One region of the Geobacillus sp. FSL W8-1251 genome, then DNA from elsewhere that is predicted to be linked to it. Evidence: riboswitches for the same ligand, from Rfam matches in the RefSeq annotation. Region 1 holds a riboswitch; each other region holds the start of a gene.
The links. Region 1 has a riboswitch for cobalamin ahead of NSS88_RS00085 ((2Fe-2S) ferredoxin domain-containing protein). Riboswitches for the same ligand answer to the same signal wherever they lie in the genome.
Positions count from the first base shown of each region.

Region 2: another riboswitch for cobalamin. It lies ahead of NSS88_RS14645 (ABC transporter substrate-binding protein); the one in region 1 lies ahead of NSS88_RS00085 ((2Fe-2S) ferredoxin domain-containing protein).
Region 3: another riboswitch for cobalamin. It lies ahead of NSS88_RS04340 (ribonucleoside-diphosphate reductase subunit alpha); the one in region 1 lies ahead of NSS88_RS00085 ((2Fe-2S) ferredoxin domain-containing protein).

Region 1 covers NZ_JBBOUF010000001.1:20,666-24,944, forward strand. The annotation lists gene NSS88_RS00070 (glycerophosphodiester phosphodiesterase family protein) at 200-1,081, opposite strand; tRNA gene NSS88_RS00075 (tRNA-Gln) at 1,255-1,326, shown strand; gene rraA (ribonuclease E activity regulator RraA) at 1,583-2,068, shown strand; cobalamin riboswitch at 2,129-2,322, shown strand; gene NSS88_RS00085 ((2Fe-2S) ferredoxin domain-containing protein) at 2,508-2,906, shown strand; gene NSS88_RS00090 (energy-coupling factor ABC transporter permease) at 2,934-3,650, shown strand; gene NSS88_RS00095 (energy-coupling factor ABC transporter substrate-binding protein) at 3,655-3,948, shown strand; gene NSS88_RS00100 (energy-coupling factor transporter transmembrane component T family protein) at 3,932-4,279, shown strand, end outside.
Region 2 covers NZ_JBBOUF010000001.1:2,770,465-2,774,743, forward strand. The annotation lists partial or broken gene NSS88_RS14635 (RNA-guided endonuclease TnpB family protein) at 1-464, shown strand, start outside; gene NSS88_RS14640 (PH domain-containing protein) at 864-1,478, shown strand; cobalamin riboswitch at 1,817-2,015, shown strand; gene NSS88_RS14645 (ABC transporter substrate-binding protein) at 2,155-3,114, shown strand; gene NSS88_RS14650 (FecCD family ABC transporter permease) at 3,101-4,135, shown strand; gene NSS88_RS14655 (adenosylcobinamide amidohydrolase) at 4,132-4,279, shown strand, end outside.
Region 3 covers NZ_JBBOUF010000001.1:849,431-853,709, reverse strand. The annotation lists gene asnB (asparagine synthase (glutamine-hydrolyzing)) at 1-981, shown strand, start outside; cobalamin riboswitch at 1,183-1,378, shown strand; gene NSS88_RS04340 (ribonucleoside-diphosphate reductase subunit alpha) at 1,509-3,791, shown strand; gene NSS88_RS04335 (ribonucleotide-diphosphate reductase subunit beta) at 3,866-4,279, shown strand, end outside.

The sequences.
Region 1 (4,279 bases):
GAATCTTGGCCCGATCTGTAGTAAAATGAAAGTGCTCTTGCATGGGGATTCTCCTTTCGAATGGCAGGTCGCACTTTCATTCTACAGGAGATCCGCCAGCAAGGGCTATTTTTATGCTTGCCCAAGTTTATCTAGCACCACGGGTAACCATAATAACATTATGTAAAAAATAAGCTCCCCCTGGCTCCCTGAAGGCGGGTCAATGACGGGGCAAACGACGGCAGGCGGCAATGCGGCCAGGGCGGTCTGGATAATCGGTGAACACACCGTCCACGCCCATGGCGCATAGGCGAGCGAGATCGTGTGGTTCATTGACGGTATAGACGTGAACCATGAGCCCGCGGCCATGGGCGGCGCGCACCCACTCTTCGGTGACGGCTGGGAGCGGCAAGCCGATGCCATCGGCATAGACGGCGATTTGTTGCAACAGCTCGTCGCGGCCACTTCGCGCTTCCTTTTCGCCGACCAACTGAATGAGCGGGACGCCGCGCGGGATGAGCGGGCGGAGCGCCTGCAAACTTTCTGGATGGAACGATTGAAACATGACGCTTCTGCGCTGGAGAACGCCGTGTTTTTGCAATAGGCGGGCGACCGCCCGTTCGATGCCGGGCTGTTTCGTTTCGACGTACAACGGAACGTTTACACGTTCCGCTTTCAGCATCCGAACCACCTCATCAAGCGTCGGAACGCATTCGCCGGCAAAGCGTGGATCGAACCACGATCCGGCATCCAATTTTTTGAGCTCACGCAATGAAAAATCGCTGACCCGCCATGGCGACCGGTGTGGGTAGACCGTTTCGACATTTGTCGTCCGGGCGAGCGTCGCATCATGCAGGGCAACGAGCTTCCCGTCTTTCGTTGCGCGCACATCGACTTCGATATAATCGGCATTCATGCGGGCGGCGAGGCGGTAGGATGAGAGCGTATGCTCCGGCGCGTGTCCGGACGCGCCGCGGTGGGCGATGACGGTGGTTTTCGGCTGGCTGGGTGGCTGCCAGGCAGCCGCGGCCGCTAAGACGATCGGCAGCGATAACAAAAACAATGCGCAAAGATAGATGCGAAAAACCGTGATCCGGCGCATAGACATCTCTCCCTTCCAGTATCATATCGGAAAAACAAGTGCGAGAGAAAACGAGGGGATATAGCAGGGAAAGGATGTTTGTACCGATAGTGTCGCACATCAAGCAAAAGAATATTCAGGTTGATGCATAACGTGCACCATCATGACGCATACTGTAAACGACAACAAAACGTTGGGCTATAGCCAAGCGGTAAGGCAACGGACTTTGACTCCGTGATGCGCTGGTTCGAATCCAGCTAGCCCAGCTGAATCGCCGGACGGGGTCCGCACGTCCCGGCGGCCAAAACGGCTTCCGCCATGTTGTGCGGGGCCGTTTTTTCGTTCGCCGGAAAGCGGGGACGAGAACATCTTCGGGGACGAGAACATCTTTTTATCGTTTTCAGCGGCCCCGCAAGGACACGCATCCGATGCCCGAGCAGAAGCAGCGCCGCAAAAAAATGTGGTGTCGGCAGGATTTTGACGAATGGTGGCGAATGAAAAAAAACGAAAGGGGAGAGGATCATGAAAACAGCTGATTTATGCGATCAATGTTTAGATGAGTTGCAAGTGTGCGAACTTTCGTTTCAATCGTACGGCGGAAAACGGATGTTTTCCGGGCCGATCGCGACGGTCGACGTGTTTGAGGACAACGTCCTTGTCCGTGAAGCGCTCGAGACGGTGCTGCCGGGGACGGTGCTCGTGGTCGATGGAAAAGGCTCGCGCCGCGTGGCGCTATTAGGCGACCGGTTGGCGCAAATCGCCTGCGACCGGGGGCTTGCCGGCGTCATCATCCACGGCTGCATTCGCGATTCGGCGGAAATCGGCCGCATGCCGCTTGGGGTCATGGCGATCGGCACGTGCCCAGTGAAAAGCAAAAAAGAAGGAAAAGGCGCCCGCGACGTTGTGCTCGAGTTCGGCGGCGTCCGCTGGGAGCCGGGCGCATACGTGTACGCCGATGCCGACGGCGTTGTCGTCGCCCGCGAAGATTGGTCGGCAAAAAACGGTTGACGGCAACGCATTGGTTGTACTACGATGAAAACGGATGCTTGTTCCATGACAGCGCATATATGGCGGTAAGACAAACAAGGTGCCTAAGCCTGCTCTAGGGTTTGGGTGAAAAGGGAAGCCCGGTGAAAATCCGGCACGGTGCCCGCCACTGTGATGGGGAGCTTTGCGGCAACAAGTCACTGAAGGATGCTTCGGGAAGACGCCGTCAAGCGATGATCCTAAGTCAGGAGACCTGCCTTGTTTGGATCGGACGGATGCCTACGGGACTATAGGCAGACGTGCGGGAGAATGATGGCTGCATTGGGCCTGTTTGGGCCGTTTACGGCTTTCGTATACATTTTTCTGCACCTCTGCTGTAGAGGTGCTTTTTCTTTTGCCGAAAACCTGCCCGTCTGTCTGCGTCTAAATTCTATCATTCTAGCCAAAAAGGGGGGATTCGGTGGCGACATGGGATTTGCGGGGAATGAAGCATCATGTGCTCATTTGCAACGGAGGGACGTGCCTCCGCCATGGCGGGGATGATGTGACAACGGCGGTGCGCGAGGAGATCGCCCGTCTCGGGCTTGACGACGCTGTCCATACAACAAGGACGCGCTGCAACGGACGATGCCAAGACGCGTGCGTGATGATCGTCTATCCGCAAGGCGTCTGGTATCGACAGATAACGCCGGAGCGGGCGAAGGAGGTTGTGCGCGCTCATTTGGGTGAGGGGGTTCCGATGCGGGAGTGGGCGACGTATGAATACGAAGGCGAATTGGTGTTGACGCCAGCCGGCGAACGGGAGGCGCCAAGCGGAAAACGGAAAACGGAACATGCTGCGAAAGGAGTGAAGGGATAAATGAAGAGAGCGGTTCGATGGAGCAAAATGGCGGCTTTGTTCGTTTCCTATTTTTTGTTGACGAATGAAAATGAAGCGTATGCCATGCACATTATGGAAGGATTTTTGCCTGTCAAATGGGCGCTGTTTTGGTGGCTGTTGTTTTTGCCGTTCTTTGTGTTCGGATTGCGGCGGCTTGTGCATACGCTGAAGCAGCACCCCGAACATAAGCTTCTGATGGCGTTAGCTGGCGCGTTTACATTTGTATTGTCGGCGTTGAAAATTCCATCCGTCACCGGCAGCAGCTCGCATCCGACCGGGATCGGCTTCGGCTCGGTTTTGTTTGGACCATGGGTGATGGTGGTGATCGGCACAGTCGTTCTTCTCTTTCAAGCGCTGCTTCTTGCCCACGGAGGAGTGACGACGCTTGGGGCCAATGCGATGTCGATGGCGATCGTCGGCCCGTTCGTCGCGTACGGAGTGTATCAACTGTGCCGAAAAGGGGCGGTATCCAATCGAGCGGCTTTGTTTCTTGCCGCTTGTTTGTCTGATTTGGCTACATATGTCATGACGTCCCTGCAGCTTGCCCTGGCGTTTCCGTCTCCTGATGGGGGAGTCACCGCCTCGTTTTTGAAATTCGCCGGCATTTTTGCCATTACTCAAGTGCCGTTGGCGGTGACGGAAGGCATCATAACGGTAATCGTCTGGAACTGGCTTTCCTCCTATCAAGCTTCTCCGCTGTTCCAAAAGGAAAAGGAGGCGTAATGCGATGAAGAAAAATGGCTTGCTCGTGTTGCTGGCTGCTTTGCTTGTCATCATTCCTCTTTGGTGGGCGCGCGGATCGGAATTCGGTGGAACGGACGATCAGGCGGAAAAAGCCATTCAAACGCTCAACCCGCATTATCGGCCGTGGTTTGAGTCGATCTTCACCCCTCCAGGCGGCGAAGTCGAAACGCTTCTGTTCTCGCTGCAAGCCGCGCTTGGCGCCGGCGTGATCGGCTACGTCGTCGGGTTGTACAAAGGGCGTTCGGAGCGGAAAAACAGCCATGATTCGCGAGTTTGACCGTTGGGCGTATGACAACCGGCTGCGGGCATGGCGGGCGGAGTGGAAGCTGATCGTGGCGTTTGTTATGCTTGCCGTTGTCATGATGGGCGGCTGGCGCGAACAATGGCTTGTGCTCATCGGAATGGCGTATTGGATTGTCGCTCGTGCACGAGTGCCGTTTTCCGTGTATGGAAAAGCGATGCTCGCCGCCTCCGTTTTTTTAGGGCTCAGCCTGCTGACGCTCGTTGTGTCCGTGTCGGTTCCTTTTCAAATAACTTTCATCGACAGCCAGCTGCAGCCGGCTGCAAAGCTCGCCGTCCGCTCCCTTGCCGCCTGGTCGTGCTTGTTT
Region 2 (4,279 bases), 2.7 Mb from region 1:
ATTATATCAACAAGACTTGCCGTTACATCATTAACTACTGTATTGAAAATCAAATTGGCAAACTTGTCATTGGCTATGCGGAAACATGGCAACGCAATATGAATCTAGGAAAAAAGACAAATCAAAACTTTGTCAATATTCCTCTCGGTAACATAAAAGAAAAACTAGAATATCTTTGTGAATTTTACGGCATTGAATTCTTGAAACAGGAAGAATCATATACGTCTCAAGCCAGCTTTTTTGACGGCGATGAGATTCCTGAATATAATGCCGACAATCCAAAAGAATATAAGTTCAGCGGCAAACGTATTAAGCGCGGCTTGTATCGAACAAAGTCTGGCAAACTAATGAATGCTGATGTCAATGGCGCATTAAACATCTTAAAGAAAAGTAAAGCTGTAGACCTGAGTGTCTTATGCTCTAGCGGCGAAGTGGACACGCCTCAAAGAATAAGGATTGCTTGAAGCAGTCAAACTTCTTTGGAAGCCTCCACTTCAAATTTTCGCTAGAAAATTAAGTGGGGGTAGTTCACCATCATCGGTTATGTGTGGGTCAATCTTGACCCGCTCAGCAAAAAGCTCGGATTGATTTGGATCGCGATTGGACTCGTTTACCTGATCTTTTTGCGGCTCACGAACAAAGACTCTCGTCTAAGCGGGGAACTGTAGTCGCTTGTAAGGCCTGACGCCGTCATAAAAGGCGTTGGGTCTTTGATTTTTAGAGGCGATGAAACGTTTTTCCGATCTCGACGTATTACATAGATGAAAGGTATGAGATTACGGCGCCTTGTTAAGGCAAAACGCCGTTCATCCGCCAATAGGCGGGCGCCGATAAAACGTGGAAGGAGCCGGAGGAACATGAGCATGTTTGGAAAAGTCGCCGCCGATGTGCTTGGGTTAAGCGACATCGGTGCGGTCATTCAGCCGAAAGACTATGACAAAGTCGATGCCGATGATTATGTGATGCACGAGGATGGGGAGAAAATCTATTTTCTTATCAAATCAAAATCGGATGAGTATTGCTTCACCAACCGCGCGCTCATTCATTTGGACGGCACGAGCGCCGCGAGCAAAAAACGGACGCTGCGCCGCTACGATTACTACAAGCATCCGATTTCCGACGTATCGCTCGAAACGGCCGGGACGGTCGATTTGGATGCGGAAATTAAATTTAAAATTGGACCGCATTCCTACTCCATTGATGTGCATAAAAAGCATATTGAGGAACTGAAAGATTTGTATAAATCGCTGTTGGCGATCGCGGAGATTTGCCATGAAAACGAAACGAAGTTCCACTATGCGGAGCGGAGTTTGGAACTGGCGGCCAAGGTGTTGGCCAACATGCGCGGTGACGGCGCCAATGTGTCGGCGGATTTTCAAGCCGTGAATGAATACGCTTTTCGCTGGCTGACGGAAGCGAAAAAGAACTATACGGTGAAGGATTTCGGCTTTGTGTTTGACAAATATATTCAACAGTGACGAGATGAAGGTTGTATCGGGGAAAGACGCCGTGCCAGAGGTGAGGCGTCTTTCCTAATTTTTTTAGCGACATATGGAAAAGGAACGTTTCTCCGCAGCCGGAAGAAACTCAAAAGATGAGGTTTGTGGGAATCGATGAATAGGCAACATGGCGGCATTTGACATCACGGAGCTCGATGCAACGGCGCATGCGGCGTTCCGTACAAAACACGGACACTGGAGCCGAGCTGCCTGACCGCAAAAGTGATCGATGACCGCCTGCCGCCAGCCCACTGTAAAATTCACAGTTGTCAAATGCCAGGCCTTGCTTTAATATAAAAATGTCCATATCCGACAAATTCATCAACTCGCAGCAAGGCGCCGAAAAGGCTTAATAGGGAATCCGGTGGGAATCCGGAGCTGTCCCCGCAACTGTCAATGCGGACGAAATGAAATCGCCACTGTACGGACAGATGGCTTGCGCTGTTTTCCGTACGGGAAGGCTTCAGAGTAGGATGAAGCATGAGCCAGTAGACCTGCCTTGCTTGCCGCAGTTTCCGAATCTTCGGGGGGTGAGACGTGGAAACAGTCGTACAGGGCATTGTTGTGCCCATTGGCGGTCTGTTTCGTGCTCATTCCCCGTTCGGACGGAATGGGCTTTTTTGTTGTACATACATCATCGAAGGGGGAATGACGGATGAAACGTTGGACATGGCCGGCGGTGGTGGCGGTGTTCTTCCTTTTGGCCGCCGTGCTGGTCGGCTGCAGCAGTGGAGCCAATAGCAACGCCCAGCCTGCGAAAAAAGAAGAACCGAAAACGGAACAAGCGGCGTTTCCGGTGACGGTGAAAGACGGGCTTGGCGAGGATGTCACGATCAAAGCGGAACCGAAAAAAATCGTCTCGCTCATCCCGAGCAATACGGAAATCGCCTATGCGTTGGGGTTGGGCGATAAGATCGTCGGCGTCAGCGATTTTGACAATTATCCGGAAGACGTCAAAACGAAAACGAAAATCGGCGGCATGGAATTCAACGTCGAGAAAATCATTTCGCTCAAACCGGATCTCGTCTTGGCCCACGCGTCAAGCGCCCATAACTCGCGCGATGGCCTCAAGCAATTGAAAGACGCCGGCATTACCGTGCTTGTCGTCAATGACGCGAAGTCGTTCGACGATGTATATGCGTCCATCGACTTGATCGGCAAAGCGACCGGGACGTCGGACAAAGCGAAGCAAGTGATTGATGAGATGAAAGAGAAGCTTGCGAAAATCAAAGAAAAAGCGAAACAAATCCCGGCGGACAAACAGGCCAATGTCTGGATTGAAGTGTCGCCGCCGCCGCAAATTTATACGGCCGGCAAAGGGACGTTTATGGATGAGATGCTTCAAGTGATTTCGGCGAAAAACGTCGCCGGCAGCTTGGAAGGCTGGCCGATGGTGACGGAAGAAAAAGCCGTGGCCTATAAGCCGGATGTCATCATCACGACATACGGCGGAGCGAAGCAAGTGTTGGCGCGCGCCGCTTGGAAAGACGTGCCGGCGGTGAAAAACAAGCGGGTGTATGACGTCAACACCGACTTAGTAAGCCGACCGGGTCCGCGCCTTGTCGAAGGGGTCGAGGAACTTGCCAAAGCCATTTACCCGGATGTGTTCAAGTAAAATGTGGATGTATATATTGGCCGTCACCGCGGCCGTGTTATCGCTTCTCGTAGGGGTATCGACAGGATCGCTGTCGATTCCCTTTTCTTCTATTGTCCGCATTTTGGCGGCTGAATGGTTCGGAGCGGCGCTGCCTCGCCACATTCCGGCTGATTGGGTGCCGATCGTGATGGCGATCCGCTTGCCGCGCGTCGTGCTTGCGTTTTTGGTCGGGGCGTCATTGGCGCTGGCCGGGGCCGCGTTTCAAGGGCTGTTAAAAAATGCGCTCGCCGATCCGTACACGCTCGGTGTCTCGTCCGGCGCGTCGGTCGGGGCGGTGCTCGTCATCTTTCTCGGCTGGCAATGGCCGTTCTTTGGCACGTTCACGCTGCCGGTCGTGAGCATCTTGTTTGGCATGGCGACGCTTGCCGCCGTTTTGGCGTTCACTCGCGCTGTGGAGCGGCGCATGTCGGTTGAGACGATCATTTTAGCCGGCATTATCTTCGGCGCGTTTTTCAGCGCGTTCATTTCGCTCATGATCGCGTTGACCGGGGAAGAATTGCGGCAAATCATCTCATGGCTGATGGGGAGCGTGGCGATGCGCGGCTGGAAATACAGCGGGCTGTTGCTGCCGTTTTTTCTCGTTGGGGCCGCAGTGCTCATCGCCAACAGCCGCGAGTTGAACGCGTTTGCCTTTGGCGAGGAGGCGGCGCTTCATGTCGGCGTTGATGTTACGCACCGAAAAGTCATCATTTTGACGGCAGCGGCGCTGCTCACCGGCGCGGCGGTGTCGGTGTCAGGGACGATCGGCTTTGTCGGGCTTGTCGTTCCGCATATGGTTCGGCTTGTGTGCGGGCCGAACTACCGGGTGCTGTTGCCGCTGTCGCTCTTGTACGGCGGTGCGTTTCTTGTGCTTGCCGATGTGGCGGCGCGGACGATCATTGAACCGCGCGAACTGCCGATCGGCGTCATTACGTCGCTGATCGGCGCTCCGCTATTTGCCGTCTTGTTTTTCCGAAAAACGAAACGAAAGATGGGATGACGATGCTCGAGGTGCGGGCCGTATCGCATCGATACGGGCAGCAACAAGTGCTTGATGGTGTGACGTTTGCCGTGGAAAAAGGCGAAATATTCGGCATCTTAGGGCCGAATGGAAGCGGGAAAACGACTTTGATCAAACTCATCA
Region 3 (4,279 bases), 830 kb from region 1:
GTAGACAACATTAGCTATGTCATCTCACCGCAGGAGTATATGGAAGAGCTGCCGAAAATTATGTGGCATATGGACGATCCGCTTGCCGATCCTGCGGCGGTGCCGCTTTATTTTGTCGCTCGTGAGGCGAGAAAGCATGTCACGGTTGTGCTTTCTGGCGAAGGGGCGGACGAGCTGTTCGGCGGTTACAACATTTACCGCGAACCAGAGTCGCTGCGGCTGTTTGTGCGTATGCCAAACATCGTAAAAGCGGTGTTGCGGATGATCGCGAAGCTGCTTCCGGACGGAATGAAAGGAAAAAGCTTTTTGGAGCGCGGCACGACGCCGCTTGAAGAGCGGTATGTCGGCAATGCCAAAATCTATAGCGAAAAGGAAAAAGCGGCGCTGCTCAAAACGTACCGAGGAGGGTGCGAATATACGGCGGTGACGGCTCCGTTTTACCGCGAAACGCTTCATGACCCGCCCGTCAACCGGATGCAGTATATTGATCTTCATACATGGCTAAGGGGCGATATTTTAGTCAAAGCGGACAAAATGACGATGGCCCATTCGCTTGAGCTGCGCGTTCCCTTTTTAGACAAAAAGGTATTTGAGGTTGCTAGGCAAATCGCCCCTGATATGAAGATAGCCAACGGTACGACGAAATATATTTTACGTAAAGCCGCCGAAGGCATCGTGCCGGATCATGTGTTAAACCGGAAAAAATTAGGGTTCCCCGTGCCGATTCGCCACTGGCTGAAAAACGAAATGTATGACTGGGCGAGACAGCTCATCAACGAAAGCGAAACTGATCATCTGTTCCATAAGGACGTGCTCTATCGGCTGCTGGATGAACATGCCCGCCACAAGGCGGACCACAGCCGCAAGCTGTGGACGGTGTTGGCGTTTATGGTTTGGCATCAAGTGTATGTGGAAAAGAAGTACGATTTTGCTTCATCCGCACAAAGCGAGGAGCGGCCAGCGTCTGTTTTGGAGGCGTAGCAGGGAAACGACAGGGCGTTCTAAGGGCGACACCTAGAACGCCTTTTTCGATGGTGCGGACAGTTTCCTTGCCTTTGGCGAAGCGAAAGAGAAAATTTGCTTTCTCCCGCTCTTGCAATTTTCCCGGTTTTGGTATATGCTTGTTCCATCAGGATGCTAAACTACTATATATTGGTTTTGAGGTCTTTTTTTACAACTACATATTGTTCTGCCAAGCAACGGTGTCCATCAGGACTTAATAGGGAATCCGGTGCGAATCCGGAACTGCCCCCGCAACTGTATGTGCGGACGAAATGGGATGGCCACTGGCGGCAAGAGCTGTTCGGCGCGCCGCTGGGAAGGCCCCAAAGTAGGACGATGCACGAGTCAGGAGACCTGCCTTGCTTGGAACGTTTCATGTTCTTCGGGGTGTGAGAAGATGAAACGATAGGGGAAAAGAACAAAGGGTTCGTCTGCCTTTTTTCGTCTGTCGTTTCATCCGCTCGCCTGCCCGAGCGGATTTTTTTATGGAAGGAGAGAAGAAACGAATGACCACATTGACGAAAACGGTCATCCTCGATGATCAAGGGAAGTCGGTTTCGTTTTCACGTGAAGAGTTTGTGTCGCTGATTGGGCAAGCCGCCGCTGGATTCGGCCGTCTGTCGCTTGATGAATACGTCGAGCGTGTTTGGCAGCTTCTTAGCCGAAAGGAGTCCGTCACGGTAGAACAGCTGCACCAAACGGCTATTTTGGAAGGACTTTCTTACATTGATGAAGAGGAGCCGGACTGGACGTTTGTGTGCGCCCGGCTGTATTTGCGGCAATTGTACCGTGAAGCGGCGCGGCAGCGCGGGTACGATGAACGCGAGCGGTATGGCGATTTCTACTCGCTGCTTGTTGCGCTGACGGAACAAGGGGTGTACAGTCCGTTCTTGCTTGAACGTTATACGAAAGAAGAAGTCGACGCCATCGGTGCGTTTCTTGATCCGGAGAAGGACAAGCTGTTTACGTACATTGGGCTGCGCACGCTCGCGGACCGGTATTTGGCGCGCGATTATGAGCGGCGGTTGTATGAATTGCCGCAGGAGCGGTTTTTGGTCATTGCCATGACGCTCATGGCGAATGAACCGCAAAAGCGGCGCCTTGCGCTCGTGAAGGAAGCGTATTGGGCGTTAAGCAACTTATACATGACCGTGGCGACGCCGACGCTTGCCAACGCTGGGAAGTCGTACGGCCAGCTGTCGAGCTGCTTTGTCGATACGGTCGATGACAGCTTGCAAGGAATTTATGACAGCAACACCGACATCGCCAATTTGTCGAAATCGGGCGGCGGCATCGGCGTCTATTTAGGCAAAATCCGGTCGCGCGGCAGCGACATCAAAGGATTCAAAGGGGTCTCCTCCGGCGTCATCCCGTGGATGAAGCAGTTGAACAATACAGCGGTGAGCGTCGATCAGTTGGGACAGCGAAAAGGAGCCATTTCCGTCTATTTAGATGTATGGCATAAAGACATTTTTGCGTTTCTCGATGCGCGGCTCAACAACGGCGACGAACGGCTGCGGACGCATGATTTGTTCACCGGCGTGTGCATCCCTGATTTGTTCATGGAGCAAGTCGAACAGCGCGGCGACTGGTACTTGTTTGATCCGCATGAAGTGCGGAAGGTGATGGGGTTTAGCTTGGAAGATTTTTATGATGAGGAAAAAGGGCGCGGGAGTTTCCGCGAGAAATATTGGCAATGCGTCAACGAACCAAGGCTGTCGAAAGAAAAAGTGCCGGCGATCGACGTGATGAAAAGCATTATGCGCAGCCAGCTCGAGTCGGGGACGCCGTTTATGTTTTACCGCGATGAAGTGAACCGGCAAAACCCGAACCGCCATCTCGGGATGATCTACTGCAGCAACCTTTGCACGGAAATCGCGCAAAACCAAAGCCCGACAGTGACGAAGCGGCAATATGTGAAAGACGGGACGATCATCATTGAGAAAATCCCAGGCGATTTTGTCGTCTGCAACTTATCGTCGATCAACTTGGCGCGGGCGGTGACCGACGGCGTTTTGGCGCGGCTGATCCCGATTCAAATGCGGATGCTCGATAATGTCATTGATTTAAACAATATCCCTGTGCTGCAAGCCGGCCTGACGAACGAAAAATACCGCGCTGTCGGGCTTGGAACCTTTGGCTGGCATCATTTGTTGGCGTTAAAAGGCATTCGCTGGGAGTCGGACGAAGCGGTCCGCTATGCCGACGAGCTGTATGAAACGATCGCGTATTTGGCGATTCAAGCGAGCATGGAGCTCGCCAAAGAGAAAGGGAGCTACCCGGCGTTTCCAGGATCGGATTGGCAGACAGGCGCTTATTTTGAGCGGCGCGGCTACGAAAGCCACGGTGAATTGGATTGGGATCGGCTGAAGCAAGACGTGGCCCGCTATGGGATGCGAAACGGCTATGTGATGGCGGTGGCGCCGAACGCCTCGACGTCGATCATCGCCGGCAGTACAGCGAGCATTGACCCGATTTTCTTAAAAGTGTACGCCGAGGAAAAGAAAGATTATAAGATTCCCGTTACGGTGCCGGATTTAAACGAACAGACGACATGGTATTACAAATCGGCGTACCATATCGACCAGCGCTGGAGCATCAAGCAAAACGCCGCCCGCCAGCGCCATATCGACCAAGCCATCTCCTTTAATTTCTACGTCGTGAACACGATTAAGGCAAAAGAGCTGCTCGATTTGCATTTGACGGCGTGGAAGTCGGGGCTGAAAACGACGTATTACGTGCGTTCGACATCGGGGACGATCGACGAGTGCGATTCTTGCGCGAGCTGACGGTCTTCCCCCAGACGTTGCCGATTCCGGGGAAAGATTCACGCCGAAGCTTAGCTGAAAGGGAGGAATGGATCATGACAATCAGCTTAGTCAAACGGCCGATTATGGATCCAGAGGCGCCGAACCGTTCGACGGGCATTATCAACGGCCGCTGCTCGAATGTGTTGAACTGGGACGATATCGCCTACCCATGGGCGTATGCGAAATATAAGCGAATGCTCGCCAACTTTTGGACACCGTTTGAAATCAATATGGCCCAAGATGTGAAGCAGTTTCCGCAGCTGACCGCCCGCGAACAGGAGGCGTTTTTGAAAATCATCGGCCTGTTGGCGCTGCTTGACAGCATTCAAACCGATTACGCGGGACGTGTGGCGGATTACATTACCGATCCAAGCATCAATGCCTTGATGATCATGCTTGCCCAGCAGGAAGTCATTCACAACCATTCGTATTCGTACGTGCTCTCGAGCCTTGTGCCGAAAGCAAAG